DNA from 4 places in the Streptomyces sp. NPDC127117 genome. Region 4 is predicted to be linked to each of the others. Evidence: riboswitches for the same ligand, from Rfam matches in the RefSeq annotation. Region 4 holds a riboswitch; each other region holds the start of a gene.

Region 1 (4,107 bases), on a different contig from region 4:
TCCTCCGGATTGGCCAGGACGCGCAGGTAGGCCAGGATGTCCCGGACCTCCTTGCGCTCGTAGAAGCGCACGCCGCCGACGACCTTGTAGGGCAGGCCGACGCGGATGAAGATCTCTTCGAAGACGCGGGACTGCGCGTTCGTACGGTAGAAGATCGCGACGTCACCGGCCTTGGCGTCGCCCGCGTCGGTGAGCCGGTCGATCTCGTCGGCGACGAACTGCGCCTCGTCGTGCTCGGTGTCGGCGACGTAGCCGGTGATGCGGGCGCCGGTGCCGGCGTTGGTCCAGAGGTTCTTGGGGCGGCGGCTCTCGTTGCGCTCGATGACCGCGTTGGCGGCGGACAGGATCGTCTGCGTGGAGCGGTAGTTCTGCTCCAGCAGGATCGTGGTCGCGTTCGGGTAGTCCTCCTCGAACTGGAGGATGTTGCGGATGGTCGCGCCGCGGAAGGCGTAGATCGACTGGTCCGCGTCACCCACGACGCACAGCTCGGCCGGGGCGTCGCCCTCGCCCGCCGGGCCGACCAGCTCGCGCACGAGGGTGTACTGGGCGTGGTTGGTGTCCTGGTACTCGTCGACCAGGACGTGGCGGAAGCGGCGGCGGTAGTGCTCGGCGACGTCCGGGAACGCCTGGAGCAGGTGGACCGTCGTCATGATGATGTCGTCGAAGTCCAGCGCGTTGGCCTCGCGCAGCCGGGACTGGTACATCGCGTAGGCCTGGGCGAGGGTCTTCTCGAAGCCGTCCGCGGCCTGGCCGGCGAAGGTCTCCTCGTCGATCAGCTCGTTCTTCAGGTTGGAGACCTTGGCGGTGAACGACTTCGGCGGGAAGCGCTTCGGGTCCAGGTCGAGGTCGCGGCAGACCAGGGCCATCAGCCGCTTGGAGTCGGCGGCGTCGTAGATCGAGAACGACGAGGTGAAGCCGAGCCGCTTCGACTCGCGGCGCAGGATGCGTACGCACGCGCTGTGGAAGGTCATGACCCACATCGCGTTGGCGCGCGGACCGACGAGCTGCTCGACGCGCTCCTTCATCTCGCCCGCGGCCTTGTTGGTGAAGGTGATCGCCAGGATCTGGCCGGGGTGCACCCCGCGCTCCGCGAGCAGGTGGGCGATCCGGTGGGTCAGCACCCGGGTCTTGCCCGAGCCGGCCCCGGCGACGATGAGCAGCGGGGAGCCCGCGTGGACGACGGCGGCGCGCTGCTCGGTGTTCAGCCCGTCGAGGAGCGCCGCGGAGTCGATGACGGGGCGGTGCGCGCCGTCGCGGTAATAGGCGTCCCTGGGCGGCGGGGGCCCGTCGAACACGCCCGCGAAGAGGTCCTCCGGGACCGCTTCGGGTACGGAGTCCTCGGGGGGCGGCGGGGGCTCTTCCTCCGAGTGCTGGAGGCCGGCCAGGAAACTGTCGTCAAAGAGGCTGCTCATCGCTTGTCGAGTCTAGGCCGCCGCACCGACACCCGTCGGCCTCATGACGAACCGCACACGACCGACGGCACACAAAGAGAGCGGTCACCCACTCCCCGTAAGGGAATCCGGTCGGCGGCACCCCGCTCCGGCAAGGTCACGAAAATGTATCGGGCATATCGAACATCAACCTTCACAGCAGCACCATGGGTTGGCTAGCGTGCTCGACCGGGCGGCCCGTACCCCCTTGAGGCGAACCACGCCTAGCGGGCGCCCCCGCCGAATCCGGGCTGCCTTCAATGGAGTTCGGAACCGGGGACCCACACGCAGTACCGGGGTGAATCGGTCCTTATCCCCCACTCGGACCGTAGGGCAGCCTTCCGTTCCGCCCGAACCCGACAGCTAACCCGGTAGGCGGTCCACGGAAGGAGATGCCGGCCTTGGCGTCGCATCGCAAACCGCGCACCCGGGTGCGCACCACCGCACCGGCCGTCGGGCTCACCACTGCGGCCCTGGCGTCCGTGACCCTGCTCTCCACGCAGAGCGCCGTGGCCGCGCCCGATCCGAAGCCCCGCGTCGAGGACGTACAGAAGAAGGTCGACGACCTCTACCGGCAGGCGGGCACCGCGACCCAGCAGTACAACCAGGCGAAGGAAGCCTCCGCCGCCCAGCGCGCCAAGGTCGACGCCCTGCTGGACGACGTCGCGAAGCGCGCCGACAGGCTCAACGACGCCCGCAGGACGCTCGGCACCTACGCGGCCGCGCAGTACCGCAGCGGCTCCATCACGCCGAGCGCGACGTTCTTCCTGGCCGACGACCCGCAGTCGTACTTCGACCAGAGCCAGCTGATGGACCGGATGACCAGCCGGCAGCAGAAGGCGATCACGGACTTCCGTACGCAGCAGGCCAAGGCGGCGAAGAAGCGTTCCGAGGCGGTGCGGAGCCTGGAGACGCTGACGACGACGCAGACCACGCTGCGCACCAGCAAGCGGAACGTCCAGAAGAAGCTGGGCGAGGCGCGCACGCTGCTGTCGAAGCTGACCGCCGAGGAGAAGGCGCGACTGGCGGCGATCGAGCGCAAGAAGGAGGCGGAGGCCGAGCGCAAGGCGCAGGAGCTGGCGAAGCAGCAGGCCGCCGCGAAGGCCGAGGCGGACCGCGAGGCCGAGGAGGCCGCGAAGGGGTCGGGGGGCGGCAGCGGTACGGGGACGGGCAGCGGGACCGGCTCGGACAGCAGCGCCACCACCAAGGCGGAGAAGGTCCTCGCCTTCGCCAGGGCCCAGCTCGGCAAGCCGTACGTCTGGGGCGCGACGGGCCCGGCGTCGTACGACTGCTCCGGGCTCACCCAGGCCGCCTGGAAGGCGGCGGGGGTCGGCATCCCGCGCACCACGTGGGACCAGGTCAAGGTCGGCACCCGGGTCGCCACGGCGGACCTGCGGCCGGGGGATCTCGTCTTCTTCTACGACGACATCAGCCACGTCGGCATCTACAAGGGCGACGGGATGATGATCCACGCGCCGAAGCCCGGCGCGAACGTGCGCGAGGAGTCGATCTACTACATGCCGATCTACGGCAGCGTGCGCCCGGCGTAGCGTGCCTCCACCCGTCGCGCCGCCCCTGCACCGGGGCGGGGGCGGGGCGGGGGGGGGGGGTGGACAGCCGGGGGGTTGAGTATTTGTTGGTGGGGAGCCCCCCCCCCCCCCCCCCCGCGGCCCCCCGCTTCCTTGCCGCCGGGGCCCCACGGCCAGGGTGAGCGGCAGCGCAGCCGAGCGCCGTGCCGCCGCGGCCACTTGGGCCAGACTCATCGGATTCTCACCACTTCTCCCGCCCGCGCCGAGGTCGGGCGGCCGTCTCTCGCCGCGATCCGCCCCGACACCACAACGGTATCGATGCCTTCGGGTGCCAGCAGGGGGCGGTCGAAGTCGGCGGTGTCGCGCACCGACGACGGGTCCAGTACGACCAGATCGGCGACGGCCCCGTCGCGGACCACGCCGCGGCCGGTGAGCCCGAACCGCCCGGCGGGCAGGCCGGTCATCTTGTGCACCGCACTCTCCAGCGGGAGCAGTCGTTCGTCGCGGGTGTAACGGCCGAGTACCCGGGCGAAGCTTCCCGCCCAGCGCGGATGCGGCCGACCGGGTTTGGGGACACCGTCCGAGCCGATCATCGACAGCGGGCTGGCGATGACCCGGCGGACGTCGTCCTCTCGCATGGAATGGCTGATGATGGTCACTTCGCCCTGCTCGGCCAGCAGGAGATCGCAGGCCAGGTCGACCGGATGGATGCCGCGCTCGGCCGCGAGGTCGGCGATGCTGCGCCCCTCGGCCTCGGGCCGCGTCCGCGCGGCGGCCACCGAGATGAGGTCCCAGCCGCCGTTTCCCACGGTGTTCTCCCACCCCTCGACGCCCCGAGCGATGTCCGTCCTGATCCGGTCGCGGGTCTCGGGCCGGCGCAACCGTTCCAGCAGCGCACCGACGCCGCCCTCACTCGCCCACGGGGGCAGCATGGCGTGCAGGACGGTGCTGCCCGCCGTGTACGGATAGACGTCGCACAGCACGTCCACGCCTTCGGCGCGGGCTCGTTCCAGCCGGGGCAGGGTGCGCAGTGTGGCGCCCCAGGCGTGCCGGCCCGCGGTCTTGTGGTGGGAGATCTGCAGCGGGGCGCCGGAGCGTACGGCGATCTCCAGGGCCTCCTCCAGCGCGGACTCCACCTGTGACATCTC
Region 2 (4,107 bases), on a different contig from region 4:
GCGCAGCCGCCGGCCGATCCACGGGACCAGGTACTCACGCGCCCAGTGGATGTCGTCGCGCCGCACTTCGAGGGTGCCGCGCTGTGCCTGCGGGGGCCATTCCTGGTCGGGGTCGGCCGGCACGTCGATGCCGAGGACCTGGGCGGCGCGCAGCGCGACCCTGGTGTGCCCCTCGGGCGACAGGTGGAGCCGGTCGTCGTCCCAGGCGCGCCGGTCCTGGACGGACCGCAGCGACCACAGGTCCAGGACCGGGCAGTCGTAGCGGTCGGCGATGGCCCGCACGTGGGCGGTGTACGTGGCGATCTTGCCGCGCAGATGGCGCAGCACGGGAACGCCACGGGTGTCGAAGCCGGTGGTGACCATGACCGTGCCGACCGCCCCGGTCAGCTCGGCGACCGCGCGCTCGAAGCGCTCGGCCACGTCGTCGGGGTCGGTGCCCGGCCGGATGATGTCGTTGCCGCCCGCGCAGAAGCTCACCAGGTCGGGTGCGAGCTCCTTGGCGCGCGGCACCTGCTCCTCGACGATCTGGTCGAGGAGGCGTCCGCGTACGGCGAGATTGGCGTACCTGAAATTCCCGTGCGCGGAACCTTCCGTGCCCGTCGCCGCATCGGGGTCCGGAAGCTGGTCTGCGAGGAGTACCGCGAAACGGTCCGCCCAGCCGACGAAGGTCCCGTCGGGGCCGGGGTCGCCGACTCCCTCGGTGAAGCTGTCGCCAATAGCCGCGTACGACCCGATGACGCCCTGTCGGTTGTTGACGCCACGTTGGTTTTTTCTCGAATCGTCTGCCACAAACGCTTATCCTGCACCGCCGAATGTGACCTACGCGACCGTAATAAGGGGTTGACGGGTGGTGAGATAGACCACCCGGTCAGTTTTTGGTAAAGGGGGAATAAGTGAAGGGGCGGTGCGCCGCCGCGCACCGCCCCTTCCGTGTTGCTCAGTTCATGCTTTGTGGCTCAGCCGCCCGGCCGTTCGGCTCAGACGGAGATGCCGTGCGAGGCCAGGAAGGCGATCGGGTCGATGTCCGAGCCGTACGCCGGGCCCGTGCGGACCTCGAAGTGCAGGTGCGGGCCGGTGGCGTTGCCGGTGGCGCCGGAGAGGCCGAGCTGCTGACCGGCGCTCACGGCCTGGCCGGTCGAGACGGAGATGGAGGACAGGTGGCCGTACTGCGAGTAGTGGCCGTCGGCGTGCTTGATGACGACCTGGTTGCCGTACGCGCCGCCCCAGCCGGCGGCCACGACGGTGCCGGAGGTGATGGACTTGACGCTGGTGCCGGTGGCAACGGGGAAGTCGATGCCGGTGTGGCTGCCGCTGGACCAGTTGGAGCCGGAGGCGCGGTAACCGGTGGTGTGGTTGCCGGGGACCGGGTGGACGTAACCGGAAGCGCTGCTCTGGGTGGCTGCCGGGGCGGCGGCCAGCGCCTTGGACTCCGGGGCGGCGGACGAGGTCTTGGCCGGGGCGGACTTCTCGGCGGCGGCGGAGGGAGCCTTCGACGGGAGGGACGAGCCGGTGCCGGCGCCGGTGGGCGCGGCGTTGCCGGAGGCCTTGCCACCGAGGGTCAGCTTCATGCCCGGGAAGATCAGGCTGGGGTCCTCGCCGACGACCTTGCGGTTGTCCTGGTACAGCTGCTGCCAGCCGCCCTTGATCTGGTGCTCGGCGGCGATCTTCGACAGGTAGTCGCCGGAGACGACGGAGTACGTCGTGGTGGCGGCCTGCTTCTGCGCGACGGGGGCGGCGTGCGTGGCGGCGGCCGACTGCGGCGCGGCGGCCGGGGCGGCCTGCTCCGCGGCCTGGGCACCGGTGGCGCCGAGCAGCGGCAGTGCGACGACGGCGCCGCCGGCGCTGACCGCGGCGACGCCACGGGCGATGGTGCTGAGCTTCGGACGACGGTGCTTACCCGATATGGGCATGGCGTATTTCCTCTCCGGCGCCTGCGAGGTGAGCTGTCGGGTTCGGGCTGGAGATGCCCGGCCGCACTGAGTGCGACTTCACCCCGAGCCGGCCGGATTTCTCCGGCCGGCGGCTTACCTGGTTCCCCCGCTCCTGCCACGCGATGAGTGGATGTGAATTCCGGGCGGCGGCAGGATTAGGCGGTCCGTCCGGATTGCGGTGACCGTAAGCGAGTCGGGACGACGAGAACAAGCCATGGGTTCCACGCCGGAATCCGCGCCGGGAAATCGGCGCGGAATTCCGGTAACACTCCGTGGATTAAGGATCTTGGCATTCCGCGCCGCACACGGATTACCCGACCACCCCGTCACCACACACCGTCACGGATATGATCCCGCTCACGAGGCGACCCTCATGTCCCTTATGAGCGGGCCAAGTTCACACAAGAGCCGCATTACGGACATAAGACACCTTTCACCCGCGTCGGAGCCTCAGCACCCGTGCGTCGAGATCACCGCGAAGTCCGGTGTGCAGCCCCTGGTGCAGCAGCGTCGAACCGTGGTGCACCGCCCCCGTGTCCAGGCAGGTGTAGGTCGCCTCGGGGTCGAGCCCGCGCAGCCGCAGGGCCGGGGGCCGCTCCCCGTACCGCTGTGCCTCCAGCCACATCAGGACCACGGCGTCGTCCCCGTGGACGTACTGGATCGCGCTGAGTCCGCCGCGCGGTTCCCGCAGCCGGTACAGCTCGCCCTGCTGCACGACGGGCCGGATCTCCTTGTAGAGCTCCACCCAGGTCCGGGCCTCGGCCAGCTCCTCCTCGCTCCATTCGGTGAGATCCCCGCCGACCCCGAGCACTCCCGCCATCGCGCTCACGAACCGGAAGCGCAGTGAGCTGACCCTGCCGTTGAGCTGGTCGTTCGGGCTGTCGGTGACCCAGGCGGCCATCACCCGCGCCGGATGGAGGTGTCCGAAGCCCTCCTGGATGGCGAGCCGGTCGAGCGGGTCGGTGTTGTCTGAGGTCCACACCTGGTCGGTGCGGGACATGATCCCCAGGTCGACCCGGCCGCCGCCGCCCGAGCATGACTCGAACGCGACCGTGGGATGCGCGGCCCTGAGCCGGTCGATCAGTGCGTACAGGCCGTCCACGTGCTCGACCCAGAGCTTCTGCGGGTACTCCTCGCCCGGCCAGCCCGCATCGGTGAAGCAGCGGTTGAAATCCCATTTCACATAGTCGATGGGGGTGCCGGAGAGCAGCGTGTCCAGCTGCTCCCAGAGATATGCCCGCACATCGGGGCGGGCCAGATTGAGTACCAGCTGGTTGCGGTACTCCGTCCGCGCCCGCCCGGGGAAGTGCTGAACCCAGTCGGGATGGGCGCGGTAGAGATCGCTGTCGGCATTGACCATTTCCGGTTCGACCCAGATGCCGAACTGCATGCCGAGCCCGTGCACTTCGTCGGCGAGCGGCTTCAGCCCACCGGGGAAGCGGTCCGGATTCGGCGTCCAGTCACCGAGCCCGGCCCGGTCGCTGGTCCGCTGCCCGAACCACGCGTCGTCCACGACGAACAGCTCGACGCCCATCGCGGCGGCCCGCTCGGCCAGGACGCGCTGCTGGTCCAGCGCGATGTCGAAGCCCGTCGCCTCCCAGGAGTTGTAGAGCACCGGCCGCAGGTTCTGCGCGTCCGGGATCACATGGGCCAGCTGCCAGGCGTGCCAGGCGCGGCTCGCCCCGCCGAACCCCTGCCCGCTCCACAGACCGGCGAAGACGGGCGTGGTGTACGACTCCCCCGGCGCCAGCCGCAGCAGTCCGGAGTCGTCGTAGCCGGCGCCGCCGGTGATCTGTACGAGCCCGTCGGGCAGCCGCTGGACGGAGATCCGCCACGATCCGGACCATCCGAGCGCGCAGCCGTACACCTCGCCGCTCTCCTCGGTCGCGGCGCCGTCGGCGTCCAGCGCGACCCATGGCAGGAACTGGTGGCCGGTGTGGCCGCGCCTGCTGGAGATGACGCTCTCGCCGTGGGCGAGCTCGGTCCGCGCGAGCCGCGACTCCGCGGCCCAGCGCCCGTGCAGCCTGCTCAGCCGCCAGCCGTCGCGGGCCGGCAGCGACCAGGCGGCCGCGTCGGCGCGCAGCAGCTCCAGCGGCGGGCCGTCCGGTCCGGCGTGGGCGACGGTGGCCCAGCGCTCCAGGACATCGGAGTCGTCCCGCATCCGGTAGTGCAGGGT
Region 3 (4,107 bases), on a different contig from region 4:
ATCGGGGGGTGCGGGAACCGCAGCCCGGCCCGTGGGAAAGTTTCCCCATTTCCAGCATCCGGAAGGGTGGAACGGCACCCCGGGCGGCCGGGGTGCGGGCGAGGCACGGAGCCCGCGGGTCGCGGATCCGCGGTCTTGGTGCCAGCCTGGAGTCATGGGTTGGGCGTCATGGACCACTTGCGGTGTGTTCTCGGGGCGCGGCGGCGTGCTCACGGACGAGGTCGGCGTGCTGTCCGGGGACTTGACCGTTCACACGACCTGGGCGGACGACACGGCCCAGGTCACCGTGCAGTACAGCGGTGCGATCGACTGGTTCACCATGTCGGGCAGTCCGGTGCCGTGCTGTTCGGAGGAGGACAGCCGCCGACTGCACGACGCGGTGGTGCAGTCGGTCCGCAACGGGGCGGCGGCGACCGTGCCCGTACTGCCCCGCTCCGAGCCGGAGCAGGCGGCGGAACCCGCCCAGGAGTAACGCGTACGGGATCACCCCGGGCCGGTCGCGCCGGCTTCCTCGCCGCAGTCGCGGAGCGCCGCGGCGACCAGCCCCGCGATCTCGCCCCTCGGCACTCCCCCGCCGCCCACCGGCCGGTCGAAGACGAGTCCGTCCACACAGGTCAGCAGTGTGAGCGTGCGGCCCTCGGCGTCGGCGACGCCCTGCGCGCGCAGGAACGCCCGCACCACGTCACGGGCCGTGTTCTGTCGGGGTACGAGAATCTCGCGCAGCTCCGGGTGGCGCACGCTCCCGACCGCGCAGGCGTAGCGGGCGAGCGACCGCTGCCGCCCCTCGCCGGTCAGCCGCCGTTCGACGAAGCCGGCGAGCCCGTCCGTCAGTTCGGCGGCGGCGCGCGGCACCTGCGCCTGCTCGCCGGCCGCCTGCAACTCCGCCTGGTCCTGCGCCACGAGCCGTCGGACGAGTGCGGTGAGCAGTGCCTGCCGGGTGCGGAAGTACGCCGAGGTGGTGCCCGGCGGCAGGTCGGCCGCCCGGTCCACGGCCCGGTGGGTCAGGCCCCGCATCCCCTCATCGGCCAGCACATGGATGGCGGCATCGGCGAGGACGGTCCGTCGGTCTGCGGTCATCACCCCTGACACTGGCCGCCTCGCTCTCCGCCGGAGCCACCGTCGAGTCGGCGCTCGGCCGCTACGACGCCGAGCGCCGGCCCCGCAGCCAGGCGGTCGCGCGGGCCGCCAGGCAGGCCGGGCGGATGGGCCGGCGGCTGTCCCGTCCGCCGGCCGTCGCCCTGCGCACTACGGCCCTGCGTCTCGCGCCGTCCCGCCTCACCGTCCGCGCGATCCTCCGCCATGCCGACCGGACACCCCCGCGCCTGGGCTGACCTCGGGACGGCCCGGGCCGGGCGGTGGTGGGGTCACGCCGGCGGTGCGGTCACGTCAGTAGGCACCGAAGACGTTGTCGATGGAGCCGTACTTGGCGGCCGCGTAGTTGCACGCGGCCGTGATGTTGGCGACCGGGTCGTAGCTGTCCGACGCGGTCCCGGGCACGTGATAGGCCCGGAACGTCGGATCGATGATCTGGAGGAGGCCCTTGGAGGGCGTCCCGGCGGCGGCGTTCGAGTCCCAGTTGTTGATCGCCCTGGGGTTGCCGGACGACTCGCGCATGACGTTGCGGTGGATGCCCTCGTAGCTGCCGGGGATACCGTGCTCGGCCATCACGGCCAGCGACTGCTTGATCCAGCCGTCCAGATCGTTCGTGTACGCCGACGGCGCGGCCGGTGCGGCGGCGGTCTGCGCCGGAGCCGCCGAGGCGGTGTGGGCACCCAGCAGCGGAAGCAGCAGGGCGGCCGCGCCCGTGCCCACGGCGATGAAACCGCGGGTCAGTGTGGTGGACTTGCGACGACGGTACGTACCCGTTGCGGACATGGTGGATTCCTCTCCGTCGCCTGCGAGGTGAGCTGTCGGGTTCAGGCTGGAGATGCCTGGCCGCGCACCAGCGCGGCTTCACCCCGAGCCGTTCCGGATTCCGGACCGGCGGCTTACCTGGGTTCCCCGCTCCTGCCGTGCATGAGTGGGTCGGATTGCCGGACAGCGGCAGGATTCGGCGTTCCGTCCGGATTGACGGTGACCGTAGGCGAGAAGAGCCGGAAGGGACAAGACCCCATTTTCCGAATGCAATTCACCCACAAGATCGATTTACCGGAATTTCAGTAATCCACCTCACATCGCACAACCCGCTCCACTTGCGGGGAAAGGGAACCGAACCGCGGGGTGCGGCACGCGACAGGCAGGACGTGACTCGCGCCACGAATTCACAAAAGCGGGCATTTCGCCCAACTATTCCGGCGCCCGCCCCGGCACCCGATGACATTGCCTTTCCTTCACTCCGTCGTTTACAGTTCTGAAGTCCTGTTGTCTCCGATTGAGGTGGACGTTGCGCATCTGAGGTTCGCGAACATCGCGCCGTACGGCTTCGCCCGTACGCCCGTCACGCCGTAGCAGTGCCCCGCACTGCCCGTGACTCCGCGTGGATGCGACCTCGGTGCATGAGCCGTCCCTCGATCTCCAGGACCGTCGCACCTCCTTCCGCTGTCCGGTCGCTGCGTGGTGCTCGCATACGAAGCCCCCATCTCTGCGCTTGCGAATGCGAGGAACACCATGGCGACTCCCCCCACCCCTCACGCCTCCCTCACCTGCTCCGCCCTGACCTTCCGGTGGCCGGACGGCACCACCGTCTTCGACGGGCTCTCGCTGAGCATCGGCCGGGGCCGCGTCGGCCTCGTCGGCAACAACGGCGCGGGCAAGTCCACACTCCTGCGACTCCTCGCCGGTCAACTGCGCCCGGCCCAGGGGACGGTGACCGTCGGCGGCAGCCTCGCCCACCTTCCGCAGAACATCACCCTCGACACGACACTGCGGGTCGACCGGGCACTGGGCATCGCCGAGCGGCGTGCGGCACTGCGCGCCATCGAGGCCGGGGATGTCGACGAGAAGCACTTCGAGACGATCGGCGACGACTGGGACGTCGAGGAACGGGCCCTGGCGACGCTGGGCTCGCTCGGCCTCGGCGGCGTCGAACTCGACCGCACCGTCGGCCAGTTGTCCGGCGGGGAGACCGTCCTGCTGCGGCTGGCCGCGCTGCTGCTGGAGCGCCCCGACGTCCTGCTCCTGGACGAGCCCACCAACAACCTCGATGCGTTCGCCCGCCGCAGGCTCTACGAGGCGGTCGACACCTGGCGCTCGGGGGTGCTGATCGTGGTCAGCCATGACCGCGAACTGCTGGAGCGCGTGGACCGCATCGCCGAACTGCGCACCGGCTCGGTGAACTGGTACGGCGGCGGCTGGTCGGCGTACGAGGAGGCCGTGGCTGCCGAACAGGAGGCCGCCGGGCGGATGTTGCGGGCCGCCGAGGCCGATGTGCGCCGCCAGAAGCGCGAACTGGAGGAGACCCATATGAAGCTGGCCCGGCGCCAGAAGAACGGCCGGAAGGCGGAGGCCGAGGGCAGCCTGCCGAAGATCCTGGCCGGCCGCCGGAAGCGATCGGCGCAGGAGTCGGCGGGCAGGCTTCGCGGTGTCCACGAGGAACGTCTCAGCGAGGCGCGCGAACGCCGGGAGGAGGCCGCGGACGCGGTCCGCGACGATGCCGAGATCCGCGTGAGCCTCCCGCACACGGCGGTGCCCACCGGACGCACCGTGCTGAGCCTGCACGGCCTGCGCCCGCGGTTCGGCAGACTGCGCGAGGGCAGCCTCCAGGTGAACGGGCCCGAGCGGATCGCGCTCGTCGGCCGCAACGGCGCCGGGAAGACGACGCTGCTGCGCACGCTCACCGGTGAGCTGGCCCCGCTGTCCGGCGAGGCCAGGGCCTTCGTGCCGGTGCGGTTCCTTCCGCAGCGGCTCGATGTACTGGACGAGGAACTGAGCGTCGCGGCGAACGTGGCCCGGATGGCTCCCGGGGTCACCGACAACCACATCCGTGCCCAGCTCGCCCGCTTCCTGTTCCAGGGCAAGCGCGCGGAGCAGCCGGCGGGCACCCTGTCGGGCGGGGAACGCTTCCGTGCCGCGCTCGCGGCGACAATGCTCGCCGCACCGGCCCCGCAGCTGCTGATGATGGACGAGCCGACCAACAACCTGGACATCGCCAGTGTGCGTCAGCTGACC
Region 4 (4,107 bases):
CGGGCCTGGGACTCCAGACTGATGAAATCGCGGTACTGGGGCGGGATCAGGCCGCGATAGGCGTGCCACCACCCGCTGCCGCCACCGCCCGCCGAACCCGCCAGCGCGGCCAGGAGATCCCGTAACTGGGTGTCGTCCACGCCGTACGTGTCCAGCAGCCGGGTCACATCGGCCGGTTGCACCCCGCTCACCCCGGTCTCGATCCGGCTCACCTTCGACTGGTGCCAGCCGAGCATCCGCGCCGCGTCCCGACTGGTCAGTCCCGACGCGTGGCGCAGACTCCGGAGCTCCTCCCCGAGCTTGCGGCGTCGAACCGCAGGGCCGTTCTGCATCCGCGGCCTCCCTCCCTCTTCTGCCGAGCGGACAGTGTGCCGCCCACATACGGTCTTGCGTGGCAGGGTTCACCGCTTCGAGCGACAGATATATGCATATCTTGGTGGATCGCCGTCACAGAGGGCAGCATCGGTGGCAATCTGGCGCGAAGCACAACCTGTACCGATCGCGGGTCGGTACAGGTGGGAAAGGGACGGCTCGCCATGGCAGACCATCAGGAAGCAAACGTCACCCTGCCGAGCCTGCCGGTCTCGGTCTCGGCAGCCCGCAGGTACGTGGCCCGGGTGCTCACCGAATGGGGCCTGGCCACCGACACCGATTTCGCCGACAGCATCCAGCTCATCGTCTCGGAGCTCGCGACCAACGCCGTCCAGCACACCTTCGGGCAGTCGCCCACGTTCACGGTGGACCTCCGGCTGGAGCGCGAGGAGGAGCTGTACCTCGGGGTGACGGACAGTCACCCCCGCTGGCCCCGGCGACTTCCCGCCGCCGTCCAGCAGGACAACGGACGCGGCATGGTGATCATCCGCTGTCTGGCCAAGGAGTGCGGGGGCCGGCTCACCGTCACCCCCACTGCCGACGGCGGCAAGACGGTATGGATCGCGCTCCCGTGGAGCATCCCCGTGCAGAGCTGACCGACGCGCTCACCCGGCCTCGCCGCCAGGCCGCTGCGCCGCCCCCGCCCGCCCGAACCCACTGCGCAACAGGGCCTGGAGCGTCGCCGCGGCTGCGCTCGCCCGGTCACCGCGGTGCACCACCGAGATCGTCCGCCGGAAGGAAGCGGGATCCAGCCGCCGCACCGACAGCGGCGTCGGCGACATCGCGGCGACCATCTCCGGAACGACCGCCATCCCGATGCCCGCACTGACCAGCGCGCACACCAGCGCATAGCCGGGCGACTCGCAGACCACGGCGGGCGTCGCCCCGGCCTCGGCCAGCGCCTGCTCGACCCCGCGGCGCGGTGGATGCGTGGGCGCGCTGCTGATCAGCGGTCGCCCCGCCAGTTCCGTCACCGGCAGCCTCCCGCTGCCCTCGGAGAGCATCTGCCCGACCGCCGTGATCAGGACCAGCTCCTCGACCAGCAGCGGTTCGGCGAAGACCCCGGCGGGCCAGGGCGTCGCGGCGGCCGGTTCGTACACATGCGTCAGTGCCAGGTCGACCTCGCCCGCGGCAACCGCGGCGACCCCCTGGGGCGGCTCGTACTCGGTGACCGCCAGCTCCACATCCGGGTGGGCGCGCCGGAAGGCGCTCAGCACCGGCGGCAGCAGATGTATCCCCGCCGTGGTGAACGTGCCGACCCGCAGACGCCCGCCGGAGAGCCCGGAGAGGCGGGTCAGCTCATGGCGGGCCTGGCCCATCTCGTCGAGGATGCGCCGGGCGCGCCCGGCCAGCAGCTCGCCCGCAGCCGTGAGCCGGGCCCCGCGGTGGTGACGTACCAACAGCGCCGCACCCGCCTCCCGCTCCAGTTTGGCGAGCTGCTGGGAGAGGGCCGGAGCGGTGTAGCCCAGCCGTGCGGCGGCCCGGGTGATCGATCCGGCCTCCGCGACCGCCACCAGGGCGGCCAGCCGTGTCGGGTCGTACATTAAGCGTTCCTTTTGGCAGACCCAGAAGATTCCAAGTACACGCTAAAGGCTCCGCAGGGTCAGGGTGGACCCATGGACGCACAACTGATCGCCTTCATCGGGGTCGCCGCAGGAATGGTCGCGCTGCCCGGCGCCGACTTCACCGTCGTCGTACGCAACGCGCTCGCCTCCCGCGGTGCGGGCGTGGCCAGCGCGCTGGGCGTGGCCGGGGGACTGCTGGTGCACACCGCCCTGGCCGTCGCCGGGCTCGCCGCGGTGCTGGTGGCGGTCCCCGCACTCCTGCGCACCGTCCAGCTGCTCGGCGGGGCCTATGTCCTCTACCTCGGCATCAGTGCCCTGCGCGCGGCACGGCGCGACACCCCGGACGGGGAAGGCACCGAGGACCGGAATGCGGACCCGGGGCACGTACGCGCACTGCGGCAGGGCTTTCTGACCAACGCGCTCAATCCCAAGGCGCCGGTCCTCTTCCTGAGCCTGCTGCCGCAGTTCGTCCCCGACGGGGAGCCGCCGCTGCCCAGGACCCTGCTGCTCGCGGCGATCGTCGTCGCACTGGCGCTGGTCTGGTTCCCCGCCGTGGCGCTCCTCGTGGACCGGCTGGGCCGGTGGCTGCGCCGGCCGCGTACCGCGCGCGCCATCGAGGGCGGCAGCGGCGCGGCGCTCACCGCGCTGGGCCTGGTGCTGGTGACCGGTCCGCTGCCGCACTGAGCGGGGGCGGGCCACCGGGCCCGTCCGGCGGCCCCGGACCGCCGGACGGGCGGTGTCTCAGCGGACCCGGCCGTAGTAGACGCTCTTGGTCCAGATCTTTTCCAGCCGCACCACGGAGCCGGTCCTCGGCGAGTGCCAGATCTTGCCCTTACCGGCGTAGATCCCCACGTGGTAGACGCTGCGGCCGTAGTGGAAGAACACCAGATCGCCGCGCTGCCGGTGCGAGGCCGAGACATGGCGGGTCCGGTTGTACTGCTGCTGGGCCGTGCGGGGGAGCTTCTTGCCGGCCTTCTTGAACGAATAGAGCGTCAGCCCCGAGCAGTCGAAGCGGTTGGGGCCGGTGGCCCCCCACCTGTAGGGCGATCCCTTCTTCGACGCCGCGATGTTGAGCGCCTTCATCGACAGCGTCGCCGCCTGGGCGTTTGTCGTGGCGCCCGGGGCGAACATGGTGCCGCCGACGGCGGCGAGCGTGAGAACCGAGGCCGTACCGGCCCGGACGAGCAGAGACGGGACATGAACCTGCGCAGTCATGCGCAACCCTTCGTCAGCCGCCTGTGAAGGATGACCTGTCGGGTTCGGGCTGGCGAAGTTGCCCGGCCGCGTGCGGCGGCTTCACCCCGAGGGTCGACCGGTGTTCAGGTCGACCCGTTGTGCTCGGGTCCTCCACTCCTGCCGATCCACTTCTGTCGACCAGGCATCCGGGCGGCGGCAGGACTCGGCGTCCGCCCGGACCGCCCCGCCGCGGTGGCGGGGGCTTGTCGTCCCAGGGATCTTGACTCACCGACTGCCGGATTTCCGAGCTGAAACAGGGATATGTGAGGCTCCTCACGACTGATCCGTTCGGGTGGACATGATGATTTCTGAGGCTCCGCCGGTGATTCGGACCAGGTTCGTACCTGGGGCGGAAGGGCGGATTCCGTTCACTGTTCACGCGGAAAACGCAAGTTGAGCGATCCCTCCTGAGGGGGACTTCCTACGCCGAACGAGCGAGAATTTTCGGTGGACCCGTCGGGCGTGTCGGGTACGGGAGTTGGGTGACGGTCGCCGGACCCCGGGCCATGGGGAGTTGGCCGGAGTCCGCCGGCCGCCCGGGCTGCGGAAGTCGGTCAACTCGGCGGAGCGGGGGGTACGGTGACGCGCCCGGCCCGTCGTTCCCCGTCCAGCACCCGCAGCGCACGGGCGAGCGTGGCCGCGTGGACCCGCGCCTCGCCGCGCTCGTGCATCAACGCGAGGGCGTCCCGCAGTGCGCGTGACCGCGCGACGAGGGCCTGGGCGGCGCGCAGCGCGCCGTAGGTGTCGCTGCCGCGGGCCGGGTTGATCCGGCCGACCTGGTCGAGGACTTCGAGGTAGCGGTCGATGAACTCCCCCTCGGCGCGGGTCAGTGCGGGCAGCGGTGGGAACTCCGGTGGTCGCATCGGGTGTTCACCTCGCGCCGTGCGACGGCAGAGCGGCGTTCCGGTTCTCCAGGACGTGGTCCACCAGCCCG

The links. Region 4 has a riboswitch for cyclic di-AMP ahead of ACFVH0_RS10040 (C40 family peptidase). Riboswitches for the same ligand answer to the same signal wherever they lie in the genome.
Region 1: another riboswitch for cyclic di-AMP. It lies ahead of ACFVH0_RS01730 (NlpC/P60 family protein); the one in region 4 lies ahead of ACFVH0_RS10040 (C40 family peptidase).
Region 2: another riboswitch for cyclic di-AMP. It lies ahead of ACFVH0_RS15455 (peptidoglycan DD-metalloendopeptidase family protein); the one in region 4 lies ahead of ACFVH0_RS10040 (C40 family peptidase).
Region 3: another riboswitch for cyclic di-AMP. It lies ahead of ACFVH0_RS13930 (transglycosylase SLT domain-containing protein); the one in region 4 lies ahead of ACFVH0_RS10040 (C40 family peptidase).

The regions. Positions count from the first base shown of each region.
Region 1 is NZ_JBHXTM010000001.1:370,022-374,128, reverse strand. Features, by position in the region: gene pcrA (DNA helicase PcrA) at 1-1,412, opposite strand, end outside; cyclic di-AMP (ydaO/yuaA leader) riboswitch at 1,659-1,824, shown strand; gene ACFVH0_RS01730 (NlpC/P60 family protein) at 1,832-2,980, shown strand; gene ACFVH0_RS01725 (amidohydrolase family protein) at 3,190-4,107, opposite strand, start outside.
Region 2 is NZ_JBHXTM010000015.1:5,828-9,934, reverse strand. Features, by position in the region: gene ACFVH0_RS15460 (SGNH/GDSL hydrolase family protein) at 1-789, opposite strand, end outside; gene ACFVH0_RS15455 (peptidoglycan DD-metalloendopeptidase family protein) at 978-1,910, opposite strand; cyclic di-AMP (ydaO/yuaA leader) riboswitch at 1,914-2,070, opposite strand; gene ACFVH0_RS15450 (alpha-galactosidase) at 2,365-4,107, opposite strand, start outside.
Region 3 is NZ_JBHXTM010000013.1:8,865-12,971, forward strand. Features, by position in the region: gene ACFVH0_RS13915 (hypothetical protein) at 155-472, shown strand; gene ACFVH0_RS13920 (TetR/AcrR family transcriptional regulator) at 484-1,077, opposite strand; partial or broken gene ACFVH0_RS13925 (FAD-dependent oxidoreductase) at 1,083-1,331, shown strand; gene ACFVH0_RS13930 (transglycosylase SLT domain-containing protein) at 1,387-1,875, opposite strand; cyclic di-AMP (ydaO/yuaA leader) riboswitch at 1,880-2,066, opposite strand; gene ACFVH0_RS13935 (ABC-F family ATP-binding cassette domain-containing protein) at 2,608-4,107, shown strand, end outside.
Region 4 is NZ_JBHXTM010000008.1:84,727-88,833, forward strand. Features, by position in the region: gene ACFVH0_RS10020 (helix-turn-helix domain-containing protein) at 1-332, opposite strand, end outside; gene ACFVH0_RS10025 (ATP-binding protein) at 537-968, shown strand; gene ACFVH0_RS10030 (LysR family transcriptional regulator) at 978-1,916, opposite strand; gene ACFVH0_RS10035 (LysE family translocator) at 1,989-2,621, shown strand; gene ACFVH0_RS10040 (C40 family peptidase) at 2,679-3,152, opposite strand; cyclic di-AMP (ydaO/yuaA leader) riboswitch at 3,156-3,336, opposite strand; gene ACFVH0_RS10045 (hypothetical protein) at 3,728-4,036, opposite strand; gene ACFVH0_RS10050 (ATP-dependent Clp protease proteolytic subunit) at 4,044-4,107, opposite strand, start outside.